Regions from separate parts of the Bradyrhizobium sp. AUGA SZCCT0160 genome, predicted to be linked through region 1. Evidence: predicted binding sites of a transcription regulator. Region 1 holds the regulator's gene; each other region holds the start of a gene.
The links. Region 1 encodes PhoB, which activates phosphate uptake and scavenging genes when phosphate is short. Its sites were predicted from a motif close to TGTCATNNANCTGTCAT; they were not measured.

Region 1 (6,899 bases):
GCGCTGATCCTGTTCACGCTGTTCTACAACGGCCTTGCCGGCCTCAACCTGGCCGTCTTCACCCAGGACACGCCGCCGCCCGGCTCGACCGATGGCGGTCTGCGCAACGCGATCATCGGCTCGATCATGATGACCGTGATCGGCGTCGGCATCGGCGCGCCGCTCGGCATGCTGGCGGGAACTTATCTCGCCGAATACGGCAAGCATGACCGGCTCACCTCGGTGATCCGCTTCATCAACGACATCCTGCTCAGCGCGCCCTCGATCATCATCGGCCTGTTCGTCTATGGCGCCGTCGTGGTGCCGATGGGCGGCTTCTCGGCCTTTGCCGGCTGTCTGGCGCTGGCCGTGATCGTCATTCCCGTGGTGGTCCGTACCACCGAGGACATGCTCGGCCTGGTGCCCAACCCGCTGCGTGAAGCGGCATCCGCGCTCGGCCTGCCGCGCTCGCTGGTGATCAAGCGCATCGCCTATCGCGCCGCGCGCGCCGGGCTAATCACCGGCGTGCTGCTCGCCACCGCCCGCGTCGCCGGCGAAACCGCGCCGCTGCTGTTCACCGCGCTGTCGAACCAGTTCTTCAGCCTAGACATGACCAAGACGATGGCGAACCTGCCGGTTACCATCAACAACTTCGTGCAGAGCCCCTACGAATACTGGAAGCAGCTCGCCTGGAGCGGGGCGCTGCTCATCACCCTCACCGTACTTGCCCTGAATATTGGCGCACGCATCCTTGGCGCTGAGAGGACAGCAAAATGAACGATCTTTCTGTATCCGTGAGTGGCGCGAACGGACCCGTTCCCCAGGTGGCGCTGCCCGACGCGCCGCCGAAGGTGACCGCGCGCGGCCTGAATTTTTATTACGGCGAGCACCACGCGCTGAAGAACATCAACCTCGCGCTCGGCACCAACAGAGTCACCGCCTTCATCGGGCCGTCCGGCTGCGGCAAGTCGACGCTGCTGCGGATCTTCAACCGGATGTACGATCTGTATCCGGGCCAGAAGGCGACCGGGCAATTGATGCTCGACCAGACCAACATCCTCGACCCCAAGCTCGATCTCAATCTGCTGCGCGCCCGGGTCGGCATGGTGTTCCAGAAGCCGACGCCGTTTCCGATGACGATCTACGAAAACATCGCCTTCGGCATCCGCCTTTATGAGAAGATCTCGAAATCCGAGATGGACGGCCGCGTCGAAAAGGCGTTGCGTGGCGGCGCGCTGTGGAACGAGGTCAAGGACAAGCTGAATGCATCGGGCCTCAGCCTCTCCGGCGGCCAGCAACAGCGGCTCTGCATCGCACGCACCGTCGCGGTGCGCCCGGAAGTGATCCTGTTCGACGAGCCCTGCTCGGCGCTGGACCCGATTTCGACCGCCAAGATCGAAGAACTGATTACGGAGTTGGCGGAGGATTACACCATCGCCATCGTGACCCATAACATGCAGCAGGCGGCGCGCGTCTCGGACAAGACCGCCTTCATGTATCTCGGCGATCTGGTCGAATTCGACGACACCAACAAGATTTTCACCTCGCCGAGCGATCGACGCACCCAGGATTACATTACCGGCCGGTTCGGCTAAGCGCACATCGCGAGGAGAAGACAATGGCTTCAGAACATACCGCGAAGGCGTTCGACAGCGATCTTCAGGAACTGACCCGCCTGGTCGCCGAAATGGGCGGCCTTGCCGAACGCATGATCACCGAATCCGTCGATGCCCTGATCCGCCGTGACGTCGCGCTTGGCAAGCGCGTGGTCGCGTCCGACGTCGAGATCGACCGCCTGCAGCACCTGATCGAGGAACGTGCGGTGCTGACGATTGCCCGCCGCCAGCCGATGGCCATCGACCTGCGCGAGATCGTCGGCGCCATGCGGGTGGCCACCGATCTGGAACGGATCGGCGACCTCGCCAAGAACATGGGCAAGCGCGTCGCCGCGCTGGAGAACGATTTCCAGCCGCTGAAGCTGATCCGCGGTCTCGAACACATGACCGATCTGGTGCAGTCGCAGGTCAAGTCCGTGCTCGACGCCTACGCGTCGCACGACCTGCCGGCGGCGATGGCGGTCTGGAAGGGCGACGAGGAAGTCGACGCCATCTGTACCTCGCTGTTCCGCGAACTCCTGACCTACATGATGGAAGATCCGCGCAACATCTCGTTCTGCATCCATCTGATGTTCTGCGCCAAGAACATCGAACGGATCGGCGACCACGCCACCAACATCGCCGAGACCGTGTTCTACATGATCGAAGGCCAGCAGATGCTCGACAAGCGCCCGAAGGGCGACATGACGAATTTCGCCACGACGGTGCCAGGGAACTAGAAGCGGAACTAGTAACGGAACGGACAACCGAACGAGAGACGTTTTTCGCGTATCGACAGCGCGTCAAAACACAAGAGGCTGACATAGATGAACGCACGCATTCTGGTGGTTGAAGACGAGGAAGCGCTCACCACGCTTCTGCGCTACAACCTCGATGCCGAAGGCTATGAGGTCGAAACCGTCGCCCGCGGTGACGACGCCGATACAAGGCTGAAGGAGCGGGTGCCCGACCTGATCGTGCTGGACTGGATGCTGCCGGGCCTGTCCGGCATCGAACTGTGCCGCCGCTTAAGGGCGCGGCCGGAGACCAAGGCGCTGCCGATCATCATGCTGACCGCGCGCGGCGAGGAAAGCGAACGGGTGCGGGGGCTGGCGACCGGCGCCGACGACTACATCGTAAAACCCTTTTCGGTGCCGGAGCTGCTGGCGCGGGTGAAGGGCCTGCTCAGGCGGGCGAGCCCGGAGCGGCTGGCCACCGTGCTGACCTATGGCGATATCGAACTCGATCGCGAGAAGCGCCGCGTCGCGCGCTCGGGCCGTCCGATCGATCTCGGCCCGACCGAATATCGCCTGCTCGAATTTTTCCTGGAACATCCCGGCCGCGTGTTCAGCCGTGAGCAACTGCTCGATAGCGTCTGGGGCCGCGACATCTATATCGACGAGCGTACCGTCGACGTCCATATCGGCCGCCTGCGCAAACTGCTCAATCCCGGCCGCGAACAGGACCCGATCCGCACCGTGCGCGGCGCCGGCTACGCGCTGGATGACCGCTTCGCGAAGGTCGAGTAGGGCGGGTAAGGCGCAGCAATATCCGCTGTCGTCCCGGCCTTGAGCCGGGACCCATAACCACAAATATTGATTGCTCTAAAAAGGCTGGAGCTCCAGCCAAGCATAACCACGGCCATCGGTGGTTATGGGTCCCGGCTCAAGGCCGGGACGACGGCAAATATTCGTCGTAACGCCGCGCGCTCTTAGCGCGTCGGCTTCGGCGCCGGGCGGCGGCGATCGGAGGCCGGCTGATAGGCGATGCGCGAGTGATGTGCGCAATAGGGCAGGCTGGTGAGCGCCTTGCCGCCGCAGAAAAAGAATTCCGAGCTGGACGGATCGCCGATCGGCCAGTGGCAAGTGGCCTCGTTCAATTCGAGCAGCGTCAGCCGCTGGCTCATCGGCACCACATTGTCGTAGGCGACCGGATCCGGCTCCATCTCCACTTCGAAGGCGTGGGCCAGCGCGGTGTTGCCGCGCGACACCGGGCGCGCCACCCGCATCATCTGCTGGGCGGGGCGCGCCTTGCGCTGACGCGGCGCGGCCGAGGACGGGCTCTTGGCACGGCCGGAAAGACCCAGCCGGTGCACTTTGCCGATCACTGCATTTCGCGTCACATTTCCAAGTTCCGCGGCGATCTGGCTGGCGGAAAGTCCGCCCTCCCAGAGCTTCTTAAGCTGCTCGACGCGCTCGTCGGACCAGGTCAATACCGTCATCGCATTCTTCCCTTCGCACAGAGCCGGCCAATTGGGGGGCAGCGCTGGCGATGCCAATTCTCAAAAATCCCAGCGGGCAGAATCCCTTAGCCCTCGCCGGGCGCATAAAAGCCGCCCGAACGTTTACGCCTTACAAAATGGACTCTAGGGGTCAGTACTTCCGCACGAGATGTCGTACCCGACAGCCCAGACGCTACAATATGGCGGGACTCTGGCGCAAGAGTCCGCGTCCGTGCGTCCACATGTTCCGGTATTTATGCATTGCAATTAGAGTTTTCCACGGCACCGGAATGCTACGGATTGCTTTATCCTGCACTGCAGGAAAGCCGTTTTTAGGCGTGTTGACACGGTCCAAAGCCAGCATAGAATGCCTGTCACGTGCCGCCCCGAAAAGGCGGCACGTTTTGTTTTCGCAAGACCGGCTGTGCCGCGTTCGCACCAATGCACGCTATGTGGCCGGTCTCTAACCGTCAGTGATGGCCATGACCAACAGCGCCCCGTCGCATCTGCTTCCCGTTTTCGCGAGAGTCGATCTCGGTTTCGAACGCGGCGAAGGCGCGTGGCTGATCTCGACGTCGGGCGAGCGCTATCTCGACTTCACCTCGGGTGTGGCGGTGAATGCGCTCGGCCATTGCCATCCGCATCTGGTCGCAGCCTTGCAGGAGCAGGCCACCAAGCTCTGGCACATGTCGAACCTGTTCCGGAGCCCGGACGGCGACAAGCTTGCAGCAAGGCTGTGCGAACAGAGCTTTGCCGATCTGGTGTTCTTCTGTAATTCCGGCGCGGAAGCGATGGAATGCGCGATCAAGGTCGCGCGCCGCTATCACGCCGCCAAGGGGCATCCCGAGCGCTACCGCATCGTCACCTTCGAGGGCGCGTTCCACGGCCGCACGCTGGGCACGCTGGCGGCGACCGGCTCGGCCAAATATCTGGAAGGCTTTGGTCCGCCGCTGGATGGCTTCGACCAGGTCGCGCATGGCGATCTCGAAGCGGTCAAGAAGGCGATCGGGCCGCAGACCGCCGCCATCCTGATCGAACCGGTGCAGGGCGAGGGCGGCGTCCGCAGCGCGCCGCATGCGTTCTACAAGGCGCTGCGCCAATTGTGCGACGACAAGGGCCTGCTGCTGATCTTCGACGAGGTGCAGACCGGCATGGGCCGCACCGGCGATCTGTTTGCCTATAAGCGCCTCGGCGTCATCCCCGACATCATGTCGCTGGCAAAAGCGCTCGGCGGCGGTTTTCCGATCGGCGCCTGCCTTGCCACGGCAGAGGCGGCGTCCGGCATGACGCCGGGCTCGCACGGCTCGACCTTCGGCGGCAACCCGCTGGCGATCGCCTCCGCCAACGCGGTGCTCGACGTGATGCTCAAGCCCGGCTTCTTCGAGCACGTGCAGAAGGTGTCGCTGCTGCTGAAACAGAAGCTCGCTTCCGTGGTCGATCGCTATCCTTCCGTGCTCGCGGAAGTGCGCGGCGAAGGGCTGCTGATCGGCGTCAAGGCCGTAGTGCCCTCGGGCGATCTCGTTGCCGCGCTGCGCGACCAGAAGCTGCTGACGGTCGGCGCCGGCGACAATGTCGTGCGCTTCCTCGCCCCGCTGATCGTTTCCGAAGCCGAGATCGAGCAGTCCGTCCAAAGCCTCGAGCGCGCCTGCATCGCGCTGTCGGGCGACAAGAAGAAGGCGGCGGGGTGATGAGCAAGTCCCTACGTCACTTCCTCGATATCAGCGAGCTGCCGCCGAAGGAATTGCGCAACATGCTGGACCTGAGCGTCGCCATGAAGGCGAAGCTGAAGGCGCATGAGAAGAACAAGAAGCCGCTCGAGGGCAAGACGCTGGCGATGATCTTCGAACGGCCGTCGACCCGCACCCGGGTCTCGTTCGACGTCGGTATGCGCCAGCTCGGCGGCGAGGCCATCATGCTGACCGGCGCGGAAATGCAGCTCGGGCGCGGCGAGACCATTGCCGATACCGCGCGCGTGCTGTCGCGTTACGTCGATGCGATCATGATCCGCATCCTCAACCACGATGCGCTGCTGGAGCTTGCCGCCAACGCCACCGTGCCCGTCATCAACGGGCTGACCCGGCGATCGCATCCCTGCCAGGTGATGGCTGACCTGATGACGTTCGAGGAGCATCGCGGTTCGATCGAGGGCCGCACCGTGGCCTGGACCGGCGATGACAACAACGTGCTGGCGTCATGGGCGCATGCGGCGGAGCGCTTGAAGTTCAAACTGAACGTGGCGACCCCGCCGCAGCTCGCGCCGAACAAGGCGATGAAGGACTGGATCAAGGCGACGCAGGCGCCGATCGTGCTCGGCAACGACCCGGAAGCCGCCGTCGCCGGCGCCGACTGCGTCGTGACCGACACCTGGGTGTCGATGGGCGACAAGGACGGCGAGCATCGCCACAACGTGCTCAAGCCCTACCAGGTCAACGCCCAGCTGATGTCGCTGGCCAAGCCTGATGCGCTGTTCATGCACTGCCTGCCGGCCCATCGCGGTGAGGAGGTCACCGACGAGGTGATCGACGGCCCGCAATCGGTGGTGTTCGACGAAGCCGAAAACCGCCTGCATGCGCAAAAAGGCATTCTGGCCTGGTGTTTTAACGAAGTGGCGTAGGTCGTTCTTCGTTTTTGCGTTCCCCGGACGCTGCGCAGCGCGCCGCACTTGCGACGTGGTGCGCTGCTGATCCGGGGTCCACGTTGTTTTGCCGCGATGGTCCCGGCTCTGCGGAGCAGCGTTGCACGCTGCACCGCGTCCGGGACACGAACCACCCCTTTCGATTCCCGTCCCCCGACCCCAGATAAAGCGCCATGACTCAATCCCCCGACATCAAAATCACGACTGAGGCGCCGATCCGCGCGCCATCGGCGGTTCCCATCGACGATGCGGCGTTGCCGTTCGAGGTCAATGCGCTCGACCTGCGCGGACGGCTGACCCGGCTCGGCCCGGCGCTCGACGACATTCTGACCAAGCACGATTACCCGGCGCCGGTCTGCAAGCTGCTCGGCGAGGCCATCGTGCTGGCGACGCTGCTTGGCTCGTCCCTGAAGTTCGACGGCCGCTTCATCCTGCAGACCCAGACCGACGGCCCGGTGTCGTTCCTGAT
Region 2 (6,899 bases), on a different contig from region 1:
CGACCTTGTCGAGCCCAAGGCGGTTGACGTCGATCAGATGCGACGGCGTCTCGATTTCGAGCTTCATCAGATCGAGCAGATTGGTGCCGCCGGCGATGAACTTGGCGTGGGGAGTGTGCACGGCAGCGGCGGCGGCCGCGATGGGCGAGGTGACGCGTTGATAGGTAAAGGATTTCATGCCTTGCTCCCGGCAACTTCAGTGACCGCATCGACGATGTTGGAATAGGCCGCGCAACGGCAGATATTGCCGCTCATCCGCTCGCGCAGCTCGAGGGCCGAAAATTGCGGCGCCGCCGTCAGGTCGGCGCTGACATGGCTGGGAATGCCGGCCTTGATCTCGTCGAGCACCGCGATCGCCGAGCAGATCTGCCCGGGCGTGCAATAGCCGCATTGATAGCCGTCATGCTTGACGAACGCCGCCTGCATCGGATGCATGTTGTCAGGCGTACCCAATCCCTCGATGGTGGTGACGCTCTCGCCCTCGTGCATCACAGCCAGCGTCAGGCATGAATTGATCCTGCGCCCGCCGACGATCACCGTGCACGCGCCGCACTGGCCGTGATCGCAGCCCTTCTTGGTGCCGGTGAAATGCAGATTCTCGCGCAACGCATCGAGAAGCGTGGTCCGCGTGTCGACCTCGAGCTCGCGCACCTGGCCGTTCACGTTGAAGGAAACTTTGGACATCACGGGCGCTCCGGGAACCGCAGGCTTCAGGGCGACATCGGCCTTGGCCACAAAGGTCGACGTCGTGACCCCGAGGGCCGGCGCCGTGAGAGACGCGGCGCCGACGATCAACAGGTCGCGCCGAGAGAATCTGAAATCACCGGGGCTTCGCATGCCATAAATCCTTTTGCCGCTTCGTTCGATTGCGTCCCGCCCACCAACGCCGACCATGATCCATGGTTGCTAACGCCGATCATGATCGTGGGTTGCGCGCCGCCCGCCCGGGCAGGTAACGAGCTCGTGCCTTCGGGCATTTAGGGAGTGCGGCGAGTTTCGATTAGGCCTATTAATCCGCATACACTTATGAGTCTGGCTCAATAATGCTCGGGAAAAACACGCACGATCTCATGGCGTTCCTCACGGTTGCGCGAGAACGCAGTTTTACGCGGGCGGCAGCACAGCTCGGGGTTTCGCAATCGGCGCTCAGTCACACCATTCGTGGCCTGGAGGAACGGCTCGGCTTGCGCTTGCTCACCCGCACCACGCGCAGCGTGGCGCCGACCGAAGCCGGCGAGCGGCTGATCCGAACCGTCGGACCAAAATTTGAGCAGATCGACTCGGAACTATCGGCGTTGACCGAATTGCGGGAAAAACCCGCCGGCACCATCCGGATCACGGCCGGCGAACATGCCGCGCAGGCCATTCTTTGGCCGGCGCTCACGACGCTGCTGCCGAATTATCCCGACATCAAGGTCGAACTGATCATCGACTACGGCCTCACCGATATCGTCGCCGAGCGATACGATGCCGGCGTCCGTCTCGGCGAGCAGGTTGCCAAGGACATGATCGCGGTACGGATCGGACCGGACTTCTGCATGGCGGTGGTCGGCGCACCCGCTTATTTCGAACGCAAGCCGGTGCCGAAGAAACCGCAGGATCTCACTGCGCACGACTGCATCAACATCCGCCTGCCGACCTATGGCGGAATCTACGCCTGGGAATTCGAGAAACGCGGCCGTGAACTGAGGGTGCGAGTCGATGGTCCCTTGGTGTTCAACAACATCGCGCTGCGCATGAACGCGGTCATGGCGGGGCACGGCCTCGCCTATCTGCCCGAAGACCAGGTGAAGCCGCACCTTGCCGACGGGCGGCTGGTCCGCGTGCTCGACGACTGGTGCGCGCCGTTTCCGGGCTATCACCTCTATTACCCGAGCCGCCGCCAGCAGTCGCCGGCGTTTACGGTGCTGGTGGAGGCGTTGCGATACCGGGGCTGAAGGGCAGCCCCTCGATCGAGCGGCAGAGTTTTGGGAGGCCGGCCGGAACCCATCCGTCATCCAGATGTCATCGAATGCGCCAACAGCTTGCTGGACACACACTCGAGGACCCCGATGGACTATTTCCGACGCTTCACCTTTCTGTTCGCCGCGCCCGTCTTTGATACCGACGATCTCGAAGGCCTCCGTTTCAATCAGATCATCACCGAGATCGAGCGCTCCGGCTTCGAAGTGGTCCGGGCGCGCAGGCTGGAGGATGCGGAAATCGCGGTTCAGACCGATGCCGCGATCGGCTGCATGGTGGTCGACTGGGGTAAAAAGGGCCTCGAGGGCAAGACCATGGCCCTGATCAATCTGATGCGCCGGCGCGGCCTCGATTTTCCGATCATCCTCCTGATCCGCCGCAAGCGGTTCGAGGACCTGCCGGTCGAGGTGCTGGATTTCATCGACGGCTATGTCTTCCTGTCCGAGGAAACGCCGCCCTTCATCGCCAAGAACCTGATCAGCCGGCTGAAGCAATATGCCGAAACCCTGAAGACGCCGTTCTTCGGCGCGCTGGTCGACTATGCCGAAGAGGGCAACCAGCTATGGACCTGCCCGGGCCACAATGGCGGCGTGTTTTACAGCCGCAGCCCGATCGGCCGGGTGTTCGTCGAACATCTCGGCGAAGCTGTCTTTCGTGACGACCTCGACAATTCCGTGCTCGACCTCGGCGATCTCCTCACTCATGAGGGCCCGGCGCTGAAGGCGCAAAAGGAAGCGGCGCAAATCTTCGGCGCCGAAAAGACCTATTTCGTGCTCAACGGCACCTCGACCTCCAACAAGGTGGTGCTGGGCGCGCTCGTCACCGACGGCGATCTCGTGCTGTTCGACCGCAACAACCACAAGGCCGCGCATCACGGCGCGCTGATGATGGCCGGCGGCATCCCGGTCTACATCCCCACCGTCCGCAACGCCTGGGGCCTGATCGGCCCGATGCGCTGGGACGCGATCGATGAAACCGCGCTTCGCGAACGCATCCGCAGCCATCCGCTGGTCAAGGATCCGGAAGCCTGGCGCAAGCCGCGCCCGTTCCGCGTCGCCGTGGTCGAGCAGTGCACCTACGACGGCACCATCCACAGCGCCGAGATGATCCTCAAAGCCATCGGCCACCTCTGCGACTACATCCTGTTCGACGAGGCCTGGGCCGGCTTCATGAAATTTCATCCGCTCTATGCCGGCCGTTTCGCAATGGGGCTGTCCGGTCTCGGTCCCGACGCGCCGGGCATTATCGCGACCCAGTCGACCCACAAACAGCTGGCGAGTTTCTCGCAGGCCTCGCAGATCCACATCAAGGACCGCCACATCACCGGGCAGAAGCGCCGCATCGAGCATCGGCGCTTCAACGAGAGTTTTATGCAGCACGCCTCGACCTCGCCGTTCTATCCGATCTTCGCCTCGCTCGATGTCGGCGCGCAGATGATGAAGGGCCGCTCCGGCGAGGTGCTGTGGGACGACACGATCCGGCTCGGCATCGAACTGCGCAAGAAGATGCGCGCGGTCCGCCGCGAATTCGAGGAAAAGGAGGCGCGGCCCGAACGCCGCTGGTTCTTCGAGCCGTTCGTGCCCGACCGCGTCGCAATCCCGGACGTCTCCCGCGCGGGCGCCGTGCACAATGTGGCCTGGGAGACCATCTCCACCGACATGCTGGTCACCGACCCCGTTTATTGGCAGCTTTCGCCGGACGCCCGCTGGCACGGTTTTCCCGATCTGACCGCGGGCTTTGCCATGACCGACCCAAACAAGCTGACGGTTCTGACACCCGGCTTCGACCACGCCACCGGCCGCTATGCCGAGCACGGCATTCCCGCCCCCGTCGTCGCGCAATATTTGCGCGAGAACCGCATCGTGCCGGAAAAGAACGACCTCAATTCGCTGCTGTTCCTGCTTACCCCCGGCGTCGAGGCCAGCAAGGCCGGCACCTTGATCTCGGGCCTCGTCGCCTTCAAGAAACTGCACGACGACAACGCGCTGCTGGAAGAGGTGATTCCGGAATTCCATCAGCGCCGGCCGAAGCGCTATGCCGGCGTCCGCCTGCGCGATCTCTGCGCCGGCATGCACGGCTTCTTCCGCGAAGCCGGCGTCAGCGCGCTGCAGGCGAAGCAATTCCTCGCAGAGCATCTGCCCGACATCGCAATGTCGCCGCGCGACGCCGCGCGCTATCTGGTGCGCAACGACGTCGACTACCTGCCGATCGACGCCATCGCCGGCCGCATTGCCACGACGCCGTTCGTGGTCTATCCCCCCGGCATCGCCACCATCGTGCCGGGCGAACGATTGACCGAACGGGCGCAGCCGATGATCGACTACCTCAAAATGTTCGAAACCTGCTTCAACACCTTCCCCGGCTTCGACGTCGAGATTCAGGGCGTCTACAAGGAAGTCGATCCGTCCGGCCGCATCCGGCTGCATACTTATGTGGTCTGCGAATGAACCGGCCCGTCGAAACAACAGACCCGGCCGTGACCGACCAGCCGCCGGTGCTGGTCCGACCCTCGCGCGACGGCGATGTCGAGGCGATGCTGGCGATCTATCGGCATCATATCCGCCGCGGCGTCGAGGAAAGCGTCGACGACAGCGGCACCCCGGAGCCCGAGGATCTGCGCGACCGGCGCAAGAACCTCCGCAGCCAGCGCCTGCCGCACCTGGTGGCTGTTTGCGGCGGCGAGGTGGTTGGCTACGCTTACGTCGTGCTGTTTCGCAAGCGGCCGGCCTATCGCTACGCGGTCAAGCATTCGATCTATGTGCATCGCGAGCATCAGGGACGCGGCGTCGGACGGCTGTTGTTGCAGGAGCTGATCGACGTCTGCGCCGCAGCCGGGTTCCGGCAGATGATCGGCTATATCGATTCCGACAATACGGCGTCGCTTGCGCTGCACGAAAGGTACGGCTTTGCCCGCGCCGGCCTGCTGCCGGGCGTCGCCTATCGCTACGGCCGCTGGGCCGACACCGTCATGGTGCAACGTTCGCTTGCCGCCGGCTCAACCGCACCGCCGCTGATTTCCAGCCCGGGCCGGTGAGCAAGCGGCGTGGCGTAGGGTGGGTAGAGCGAAGCGAAACCCACCATCGCACCCACGCACAAAGGCGATGGGTTTCGCTTGCGCTCTACCCATCCTACGCGTCGCCATTCACCGCGCCTCGCCGGAGAACGCCTGCCGCAATGTCGCCAGCCGTTCGAGCGCCGCCTGCGGCAATGGCCCCTTCTCAACCGCGGCGAATGCGCCCTCGAACTCCTGCGGCGTCGCCATGCCGACCAGGATAGTGCCCATCGCCGGATGCGACAGCGCAAACCGCGTCGCAGCTTCGGTCAGGCTGGAAGCAGACCCCTCCTCCACCAGCGGCATCAGACGGCGGGCGCGCTCGATATCGGCGTCATAGCTCATGCTTGAGCCGATCGGCTCGGGCGCCGGGCTTGCAATCGGGTGACGCGCGGCCGAGCCCGAGAGGGCGCCGCCGGCCAGCACGCGGATGCCGACGACGCCAACGCCGGCAGCGCGCGTGTGATCGAACAGCCGCGCATAATCCTGCGCCGGATAATTTTTCGGCAGTTCTTCGGCGGCGGATGGATTGAGCATGTTGTAGACGATTTGCGCGCTGTCGAAGACGCCGGCATCGACCACCTGATGCAGCGCCGCGGTGTCGCCGACCGCCGAAATCCCCAAATATCGAATCTTGCCCTGCTGACGCAGCCGCTCGAACGCCGGCACCACCTCGTCCAGCACCTGCCGCGCGCTCAGCGCCGATCCGCCGCCTGAAACGGTAATCGGATTGTGCAGGTGAAAGATGTCGACGTGCTCAAGACCCAGTCGCGCCAGACTGCCTTCGAGCGACGTGGTAATGGCGTCGGCAATGCGACCGAACGCATCGGGCGCTATTCGAACCTTGGTGCCGACGATCGCGTTGGCCGGCTTCAGCTTGTGCAAGACACGGCCAAGGTTCCTTTCCGACTGGCCGTCGCCGTACAGCACCGCGGTGTCGAAATAATTCACGCCGACATCGAGCGCCCGCGCGACGGCGCGCTCCTGATCGGCCGGATCGCCGCGCACCATCACGCCGCCGACGGCGCCGCACCCAAAGCCCAGCACCGAGAGCTGCATTCCCGTGCGCCCAAAAACCCGCAATTGCATCGCTGTTCCTCCACCTGCTCGCACAATACTCCAAATTTGTGTCGCCGGGGTAGTTTGCGGCCAATGCAACTGCAACCCGGTGTTTCGGAGTTGCGGGATCGGCAAAACTGACGCACAGTTTGGCTCCGTGCCGGAAATCAACCGGCGAATATCAAACGAGGAGCACGCCATGATCAAGGTAAGCGTTATGTATCCGAACACGCCGGGGGCGCGCTTCGATCACGATTATTACCGCGACAAACACATGCCGCTCGTCAAGGCGCGCATGGGCGATGCCTGCAAATCCTACACGGTGGACAAGGGCATCGGCGGCGGCGCACCCGGTGCGCCCGCGACCTATGTCGGGATGTGTCACATCTTCGCCGACTCGGTGGAGTCGTTCCAGGCCGGCTTCGGGCCTCACGCCAAGGAGATCATGGGCGACATCAAGAACTATACCGACATCGCCCCGGTCATGCAGATCAGCGAAGTCGTCGTCGGCTGACGGCGGCTGCGTCGCTGCGTGGGGTGGGTCAGGTGACTTGTCCGCCATAGCTCGCAAAGAGAAGGCGTAAGCCGTAACCCACCGCCGACGCGAATACGAACAGCGGTGGGTTACGCGGAGTTTATCACCGGGCCGCGCGTTGCGCGGATCCGGTGGCAACCCACCCCAAGCATTAACCTTATCTTTGCCTGGTCAAGCGCTGAAGCATGTGATGGGAAAGCCAATTCGGACTACCCCCAAAGAAGCGGGTTCGTTCCACGATGTCTGTTGCGGAAACCCCGAAATCTCGGCATCATTTTCAAAAGCTGCCGG
Region 3 (6,899 bases), on a different contig from region 1:
CCAGATGGCCGCCGCCGGCAAGGACGAAACCGTCCGCCTCGGCTTCGGCGCCGACGACAAGATCAAGATCGAGCGCACGACAATCAAACGCAACGAGGGTTCGGCCGGCCTGATCGTGACCACGTCGAAGACCGACGAGCGCTCGTTCAAGACCACCATCCGCAACGGCCACGACTTCCCGATCAAAGTCGCGGTCGAGGATCAGCTGCCGGTCAGCGAGAACGAAGACATCCAGGTCGAAATGCTGTCATCCTCGACGCCGCCGACCACGACCAACCTGCGCGACAAGCGCGGTGTGCTGGAATGGGCCTTCGAGGCCAAGGCCGGCGAAGTCCGCGACATCGGCTTTGCCTGGCGCGTGCGCTGGCCCAAGGACAAGGGCGTGGTCATGAACCCGGCGGGCTAGCTCGTCATGGCCGGGCGTAGCCGTCTGAAGCACGGCGTCGCTTCCGCTCGCCTATGTCCCGGCCATCCACGTCTTCGTCATGGAGGCAAGCAAGACGCGGATGCCCGGCACAAGGCCGGGCATGACGGAAGGTGAGCAAAGGCCGTGGGGTGCTGGTCTGCATCCCGCGGCCTTGCCGCAGCTTGCGACTTCCTCTCTGATATCGGCATCAAGCTAAGGACCGCCCAACAGGTCCCGCGAACAGGGAGAAGCCACCGATGCCATACCAACACATTCTCGTCGACGATCCCCGGCCGCGGGTCCGGCGCATCACGCTCAATCGTCCCGAAAAGCGCAACGCGCTCAACAACCGCCTGCGGGCGGAAGTGTTCGAGGTGCTGGAACAGGCCGACCGCGATCCTGACATTTCGACCTCGATTATTCGCGGCGCTGGTCCCTGCTTTTCCGCAGGGTACGATTTGTCGGCGGATAACCGCGTCGATCAGCCCTATCACTCGGCTGCCGGCCCTGGCCAATGGTCGCGGCACGTCGTCGAGGGCTGGTTCGGGATCTGGGATCTTGCAAAACCCGTGGTGGCGCAGGTGCACGGCTATTGCCTTGCCGGCGGCACGGAGCTCGCGACCGCCTGCGATATCGTCTATGTCGCGGACGATGCGCAAATCGGCTATCCGCCCGTGCGGCTGATGTCGCCGCCCGACATGCAATATCACCCCTGGCTGGTCGGCATGCGCCGCGCCATGGAGCTGATGCTGACCGGGGACGCGATGTCCGGCCGCGAGGCCGCCGAATGGGGCTTTGCGACGCGGTCGTTTCCGCTCGAAGAGTTAGATACGCGCACGCTGGATTTCGCCGAGCGCGCCGCCAAAGTGCCGATTGAATTGCAGCAGCTCAACAAGCGCTCGGTGCACCGCGCGATGGAGATCATGGGCGCCCGCGCCGCGATGCGCGCCGGCACCGAAATCCAGGCGCTGGCGTTCACGACGGAAGCTTCGCGCAACTACATGTCGACATTCCGCCGCGACGGATCGAGCGTAAAGTCACAGCTCGACCAGCGCGACACGACGTTTGGTGATTATCGGACGCGGAAGGAGTAGGTCTTGGATCGGCCTATCCACGTCATTGCGAGCGCAGCGAAGCAATCCATCTCTCCACGCGGGGATAGATGGATTGCTTCGTCGCTACGCTCCCTTGCGCAAACGCTTCGCGTTTGTCGCAGGCAATGACGGCCGATAGAATGGAGGCCCTCACTTCGCCTTCAAAAACTCACCCACTTCCAGCAGCACGAACTCGTTGTCGTCGGCCTTGTTCGGATCGCGGCTCGAGGAGAACGGCAGATTGTTGTCGTTGCCGACGATGATGTGGGTATCGTCGACGCGGTCGACGTTCTCGATGGTGAAGAACGGGAACGTCAGCACGCCGTCATTGAGCGGCTTCTTTGCCTTCTTGTCGGGATCCTTGATCTTCATCAGGTCGATATAGGCGATCTTGCGCACCGGCTTGCCGGCATTGGCGTCGTTAAGTTCGACTTTGTAGACGCGCTTGAACTTCGCCAGATCCGGGAAGCAACTCTCGCCGCGGGTGCCTTGCGGGCAGGCCTTGTCCGCGGTGCCTTCGCCATTGTCGCGCTCGATGATCAGGCCGGAGGAGGCGTCGATCATGTTGAAGTCGCCGATCGCGTGGCCGTTGGCCTCGAACACATAGTGCCAGTAGCGCCCGGTGAATTTTTCCGCCGCGACGTCGAATTCGAGAATCCGCGCGGCTTCCTTGCCGTCGACCTTTTCAACGTCCTTTTTCTCGGCGTCCCACAGCGGGCCTTCCAGCAGGCCGTAGAGGAACTTGCCGTCCTTCGATCCGCCAAAGCCTTCATAACCCTTGGAGCGGCGCAGGTTGACGGTGGTGTAGCTGGCGCCCGGCGCGCCCGGCGACTGCACCGACCAATGGTCCGGCGAACGCACCGGCTTGCCGTCGGCACTGGTGTCGAACACGGCGAGCACTTTTCCGGTCTTGTCGGCCTTCAGGATGTAGGGACCGAATTCATCGCCGATCCAGAAAGTGTCGCCGATGATCTGGAAACCTTCGGTGTCGAAGTCGGCGCCGGTGAGGTAGCGCTTGGCGGTGGCTTCTTGGACGATGCGGAACGGCACCTTCTTGTCGGGGTCATGCAGGAAGACGGTTTCCTGGCGCTCGATCGTGCCGGTCGCCCAGTCGATCTTGTGCCGGTTCAGGTACAGCATCGAATCCGGCGAGTTGTAGCGCGAGCCCATGCCGTTGTCGGTGAGCACCCAGAACGAGCCGTCAGCCATCACCTTGATGCCGGAATGGCCCTGCAGCGGCTGGCCCTTGAACGGCAGCGAGACGCCGGTCGGACGCTCATAGGATTTTCCCATCACGCTGCCCAGCGCATCGATCCGGCGGCCGGTGGTGTATTTGCCGGCATTCTTGAGGTCATCAGGCGCGTCGGCGGGGGCCTCGACAAAGGATTGCGCTGATAGCACGGCGTGGCCCTTCAGCGTAGCCGGAAACTCGCCTTCGCCTTGCGCAAACGCGGCACCTGTAACCAGAAAGACCGAGGCGACGGAACAGAGCAGTGACATGCGCATGGTAATATCTCCTGTGAGAAGCGATGCCGTGTTCTCCGGGGAGCGTGTAACAGCCACCTGACAGTTTTATGAAACACCGGTGATGCCGTTGGATAAAGTTGCGGCCTTACGCCGCCCGCGCGAACGAGGATACTTGGGCGGATCCTTGGGCGGCTACCGGGTCGCGACCGGCCGCATGGTCTGCGGGAGCAGGAACGGCACGCCATGGTCGGTATACTCGACGGTGACGTCCACTTCGAAGATGCGGCGGATGGTTTCGGCCGTGATGGCGTCGGTGCGGCCGCCGTCGATCGCCAGCCTGCCGCGGTGCAAGAGCACGATCCGGTCGGCGAAACGCATCGCGAGATTGAGATCGTGCAGCACCGCGATCACGGCAGTGCCGCCCCGCGCGCGCAGCTTGGCGGTTTCCACAAGATCGATCTGGTGGCGCATGTCGAGGCTCGATGTCGGCTCATCCAGCAGCAGCAGTCCCGGTCCGTGCTGCGCCTCGCCGCAGGCGAGCTGCACCAGCACGCGGGCAAAATGCGCGCGCTGCTGTTCGCCGCCGGACAAGGTCGGCAATTGCCGGTGGCTGAAGCGTTCCAGCCCGACCTCATGCAGCGCCGCATCGACCAGCCTTTGCGCGGCGGCGCGGCTGTTGTCGCCCGCGCCCATCGCGACGATCTCCTCGACCGTGAACGGGAAAGTGACGTTGACGTGCTGCGACAGCATGGCGCGATGCTGGGCCAATTGGCGCGGTCTGTAGGCGTCGATGCCGCGCTGCTTGAGCTCGACATGGCCGCGGGTCGGCCGGAGGTCGCCGGACAACATCCGCAGCAGCGTCGATTTACCCGCGCCGTTGGGCCCGACGATCGCGACCATCTCGCCGGCGGACACACGCAGGTCGATGGCGTCGACCAGGGTCGCGTCGCCGATCCGCAGCGAGACCGAGCGCGCTTCGAGGATCGGGTTCATAGGCCGACCAGCCCGCGCTGGCGCAGCAGCATGACGAGGAAGAACGGCGCGCCGACCGCCGCGGTCAGGATGCCGATCGGCAATTCGGCAGGCGCAACGATGGTGCGCGCCAGCGTATCGGCCCCGACCAGCAGGATCGCGCCTGATAATACAGAGGCGGGCAGCAGCAGCCGATGGGCGGGTCCGATCACCAGCCGCAGCAGATGCGGCACCACGATGCCGATAAATCCGACGACGCCGCAGATCGACACCGCAACGCCGGTCATCGCCGATACCAACACGATCGAAATCCGCTTCAGCCGCTCGACATCGACGCCGCTGTGAAACGCCTCGGCCTCGCCGAGCACGAGCACGTCGAGCCCGCGGCCGATCCACAGGCAGGCGATCAGCGCGAACAGCAGCACCGGCGCCAGCGTGGCGATCTTGGGCCAGGTCGCGCCGCTCAGCGATCCCAGCAGCCAGAAGGTGATGTCGCGCAGCTGGCGGTCGTCGGCGATGAACACCAGGAGCCCGATGCCGGCATTGGCGATGGCGGCGATCGCCAGCCCCGCCAGCAGGAAGATCGCAATCGAGGTCCGGCCCGAACGGCTGGCGATGCCGTAGAGCACGGTGGTGGTCGCCAGCGAGCCGAAGAAGGCCGCCAGCGGCAGCAACTGGTTCTGCATGAAATGCAGGTTTTCGCCAAGATGGCTGTTGGTGAACACGATGGCGCTGGCCGCCGCAAATGCGCCGCCGCTGGAGACGCCGACGAGGGCGGGATCGGCCAGCGGATTCCGGAACAGCCCCTGCATGATGGTGCCGGACGCGGCGAGCAGGCCGCCGACCATCGCCGCCGCCGCGATCCGCGGAATCCGGATCGACCACAGCACGAGCTGATCGCGCGCCGCCAGCGGATGCGGCGATGCATCGCTCCACAGGCCGAGCGCTGCCGGAAGCCGCGACAGCGGAATTCCCGCTGCGCCCATCGTGAGCGCGATCAGGGCCGCACAGGCGAGCGCCAGCAGCAATCCAACCAGCGTCAGCGTGGCGGCGGGCCGCAGCGTGATGCCGCTGCGGCGCTTCGCGCTCTCCGCCTCGGCCACGGCGGTCATTGCCGGCAGTTCGCCGTCAGCACGGCCGGCGTGAATTTTTCCGCCTGCGGCGCCAGCGACGGATAGAGCTTGACCGAGAGGTCGCGCGCGGCGGCCGCGGTGCGCGGACCGAAGCCGAGCAGATAGAGGCCTTCCATTGCAATGAAGGCCTTGTTCGCCACCACAGGCGTCATCACGAAGGCCGGATGGACAAAGACGGCGTCAGCTTCCAGCGAGCCCTTGCTGCGCACGATCGAGAGCACCACGTCGGGCCTCGCCGCGACGATCGCCTCGTCATTGATGATCTTGTAGCCCTCATAGCTGTCGATCGCGTTGACGCCGCCGGCCAGCGCGATGATTTCATTCGCCGCGGTCTTCTGGCCGGCCGCCATGGCGCGGCCGTTGAGCATCGACATCACGAACATCACGCGCACCGGTTTTGTCACCTTGGCGCGCAGGTCGCGCAGTTGTGCCAGATCGGCGGATACTGCCGCGGTCAGACATTCCGCCCGCGCATCGGCGCCCATGGCGCGGCCGACCAGCCTGATCTTGTCGAGCAGACCCTGTTCGGAGAAGGTTTCGGGCACCAGCACCAGCGGCACCTTCGCCGCCTCCAGCACATCAATGGTTTCCTTCGGCCCCGAGCCCTGCACGGCAAGCACGAGCGAAGGGTTGAGCCCGAGCACGCCCTCGGCCGAGAGCTGGCGCATATAGCCGACATTGGGTTTGTCGCGCAGCGCCGACGTCGGATAGAGGCTGGTCGCGTCGACGCCGGCCAGCCGGTCCTCGAAGCCCAGCGCGTAGAGGATCTCGGTGATGGCGCCGCCGATCGAAACGATCCGCGCCGGATCCGAAATCGTGACGTCGCGGTTGCGCGCGTCGTGCACCGTAATGCCCGCCGCCAGCGCGGCGCCGCCGATGGCGAAGGCGCAGGTCGTGGCGAGCAAAGCGAGCGTGCGGGAAATTGTCATCTAGGTATCACTTGCAGGGATCACTTGCATGCATCACTTGGTCAGGATCAGCTTGTTTTGCGACGTCAGCCGCAAGCGGTAATTCTCTTCGCCGTGCGCAATGACGATTTCGCGTTCGGTTGCAAACAGCTCGCGGCTGTCGAGCCGGTTGCCGATCATGGCGACCGATCGTCCCGCAACAGGTGGATTCCCCGCGCTTTGCGCGGCGTCTTCGAGTTTGTCTCCGGAAGGTGCGGCCATCTAATTCTGTTGTGCCCCAAAAGAAGTTCTTATGTTCCAACCTTGTATAGTTGGGCCGAAGCGCAATCCAACCGCGGCAATTTACAATAGATATAAAGTGCGCCCCCCAGTCATTGACCGCCCCGACGCCACCGCTTAACCAATTGTGACAGAATGCGGGCCGGGGGGCCTGCGTTCGAAAAGTGGTAGCCAGCAAGCAGCTCGCACGTCGCGTAGCGCCCGCCAGCCAAACCCAGGAAATAGCTAACAGGTTGGGGTTGTTATGGCTGACGGGGCTAGGTATCCGCGCGCCCTTCTTTTGGGCGCGTCGGTAGTGTCATTTGCGTTGCTGATGGGCGATGCCGCGGTTGCGCAGACCGCGGACACGCAGGAGACCGGTCGTTCGTCGGAACGGAAGAAACAGGCCAAGCGCAAGCCCGCCAAACCGCAAGCGGAGCAGCAGGCAGCCGCGCCGGTGTTGAACGCGTACGCGCAGATCGGCCGCGCACCCGTGCAGTCGCTCGACACCATCACCGTTGCCGCATCGAAGACCGAAGAGCGCGCGATCGACGCGCTGGCGCCAGTCAGCGTCGTGACGCTCGAGCAGATTCAGGGACTGCAGCCGAAGCGGCTCGCCGACATCTTCTATAACGTGCCTGGCGTATCGTTCCAGGATCGC

Region 2: the regulator PhoB is predicted to act here: its motif matches at 1,992-2,008, upstream of JQ558_RS35300 (Orn/Lys/Arg decarboxylase N-terminal domain-containing protein).
Region 3: the regulator PhoB is predicted to act here: its motif matches at 3,064-3,080, upstream of JQ558_RS22985 (esterase-like activity of phytase family protein).

What each region holds. Positions count from the first base shown of each region.
Region 1 covers NZ_JAFCMD010000024.1:120,606-127,504, forward strand. Annotated here, with positions in the region: gene pstA (phosphate ABC transporter permease PstA) at 1-756, shown strand, start outside; gene pstB (phosphate ABC transporter ATP-binding protein PstB) at 753-1,574, shown strand; gene phoU (phosphate signaling complex protein PhoU) at 1,598-2,314, shown strand; gene phoB (phosphate regulon transcriptional regulator PhoB) at 2,402-3,103, shown strand; gene JQ558_RS30400 (GcrA family cell cycle regulator) at 3,286-3,795, opposite strand; gene JQ558_RS30405 (aspartate aminotransferase family protein) at 4,278-5,483, shown strand; gene argF (ornithine carbamoyltransferase) at 5,483-6,409, shown strand; gene JQ558_RS30415 (Hsp33 family molecular chaperone) at 6,604-6,899, shown strand, end outside.
Region 2 covers NZ_JAFCMD010000037.1:45,169-52,067, forward strand. Annotated here, with positions in the region: gene JQ558_RS35285 (xanthine dehydrogenase family protein subunit M) at 1-178, opposite strand, end outside; gene paoA (aldehyde dehydrogenase iron-sulfur subunit PaoA) at 175-837, opposite strand; gene JQ558_RS35295 (LysR family transcriptional regulator) at 1,044-1,937, shown strand; gene JQ558_RS35300 (Orn/Lys/Arg decarboxylase N-terminal domain-containing protein) at 2,052-4,409, shown strand; gene JQ558_RS35305 (GNAT family N-acetyltransferase) at 4,406-4,996, shown strand; gene JQ558_RS35310 (aldo/keto reductase) at 5,105-6,103, opposite strand; gene JQ558_RS35315 (EthD family reductase) at 6,273-6,587, shown strand.
Region 3 covers NZ_JAFCMD010000015.1:47,017-53,915, forward strand. Annotated here, with positions in the region: gene JQ558_RS22975 (mucoidy inhibitor MuiA family protein) at 1-406, shown strand, start outside; gene JQ558_RS22980 (enoyl-CoA hydratase-related protein) at 664-1,500, shown strand; gene JQ558_RS22985 (esterase-like activity of phytase family protein) at 1,651-3,006, opposite strand; gene JQ558_RS22990 (heme ABC transporter ATP-binding protein) at 3,160-3,960, opposite strand; gene JQ558_RS22995 (iron ABC transporter permease) at 3,957-5,051, opposite strand; gene JQ558_RS23000 (hemin ABC transporter substrate-binding protein) at 5,048-6,001, opposite strand; gene JQ558_RS37345 (hemin uptake protein HemP) at 6,035-6,241, opposite strand; gene JQ558_RS23010 (TonB-dependent hemoglobin/transferrin/lactoferrin family receptor) at 6,504-6,899, shown strand, end outside.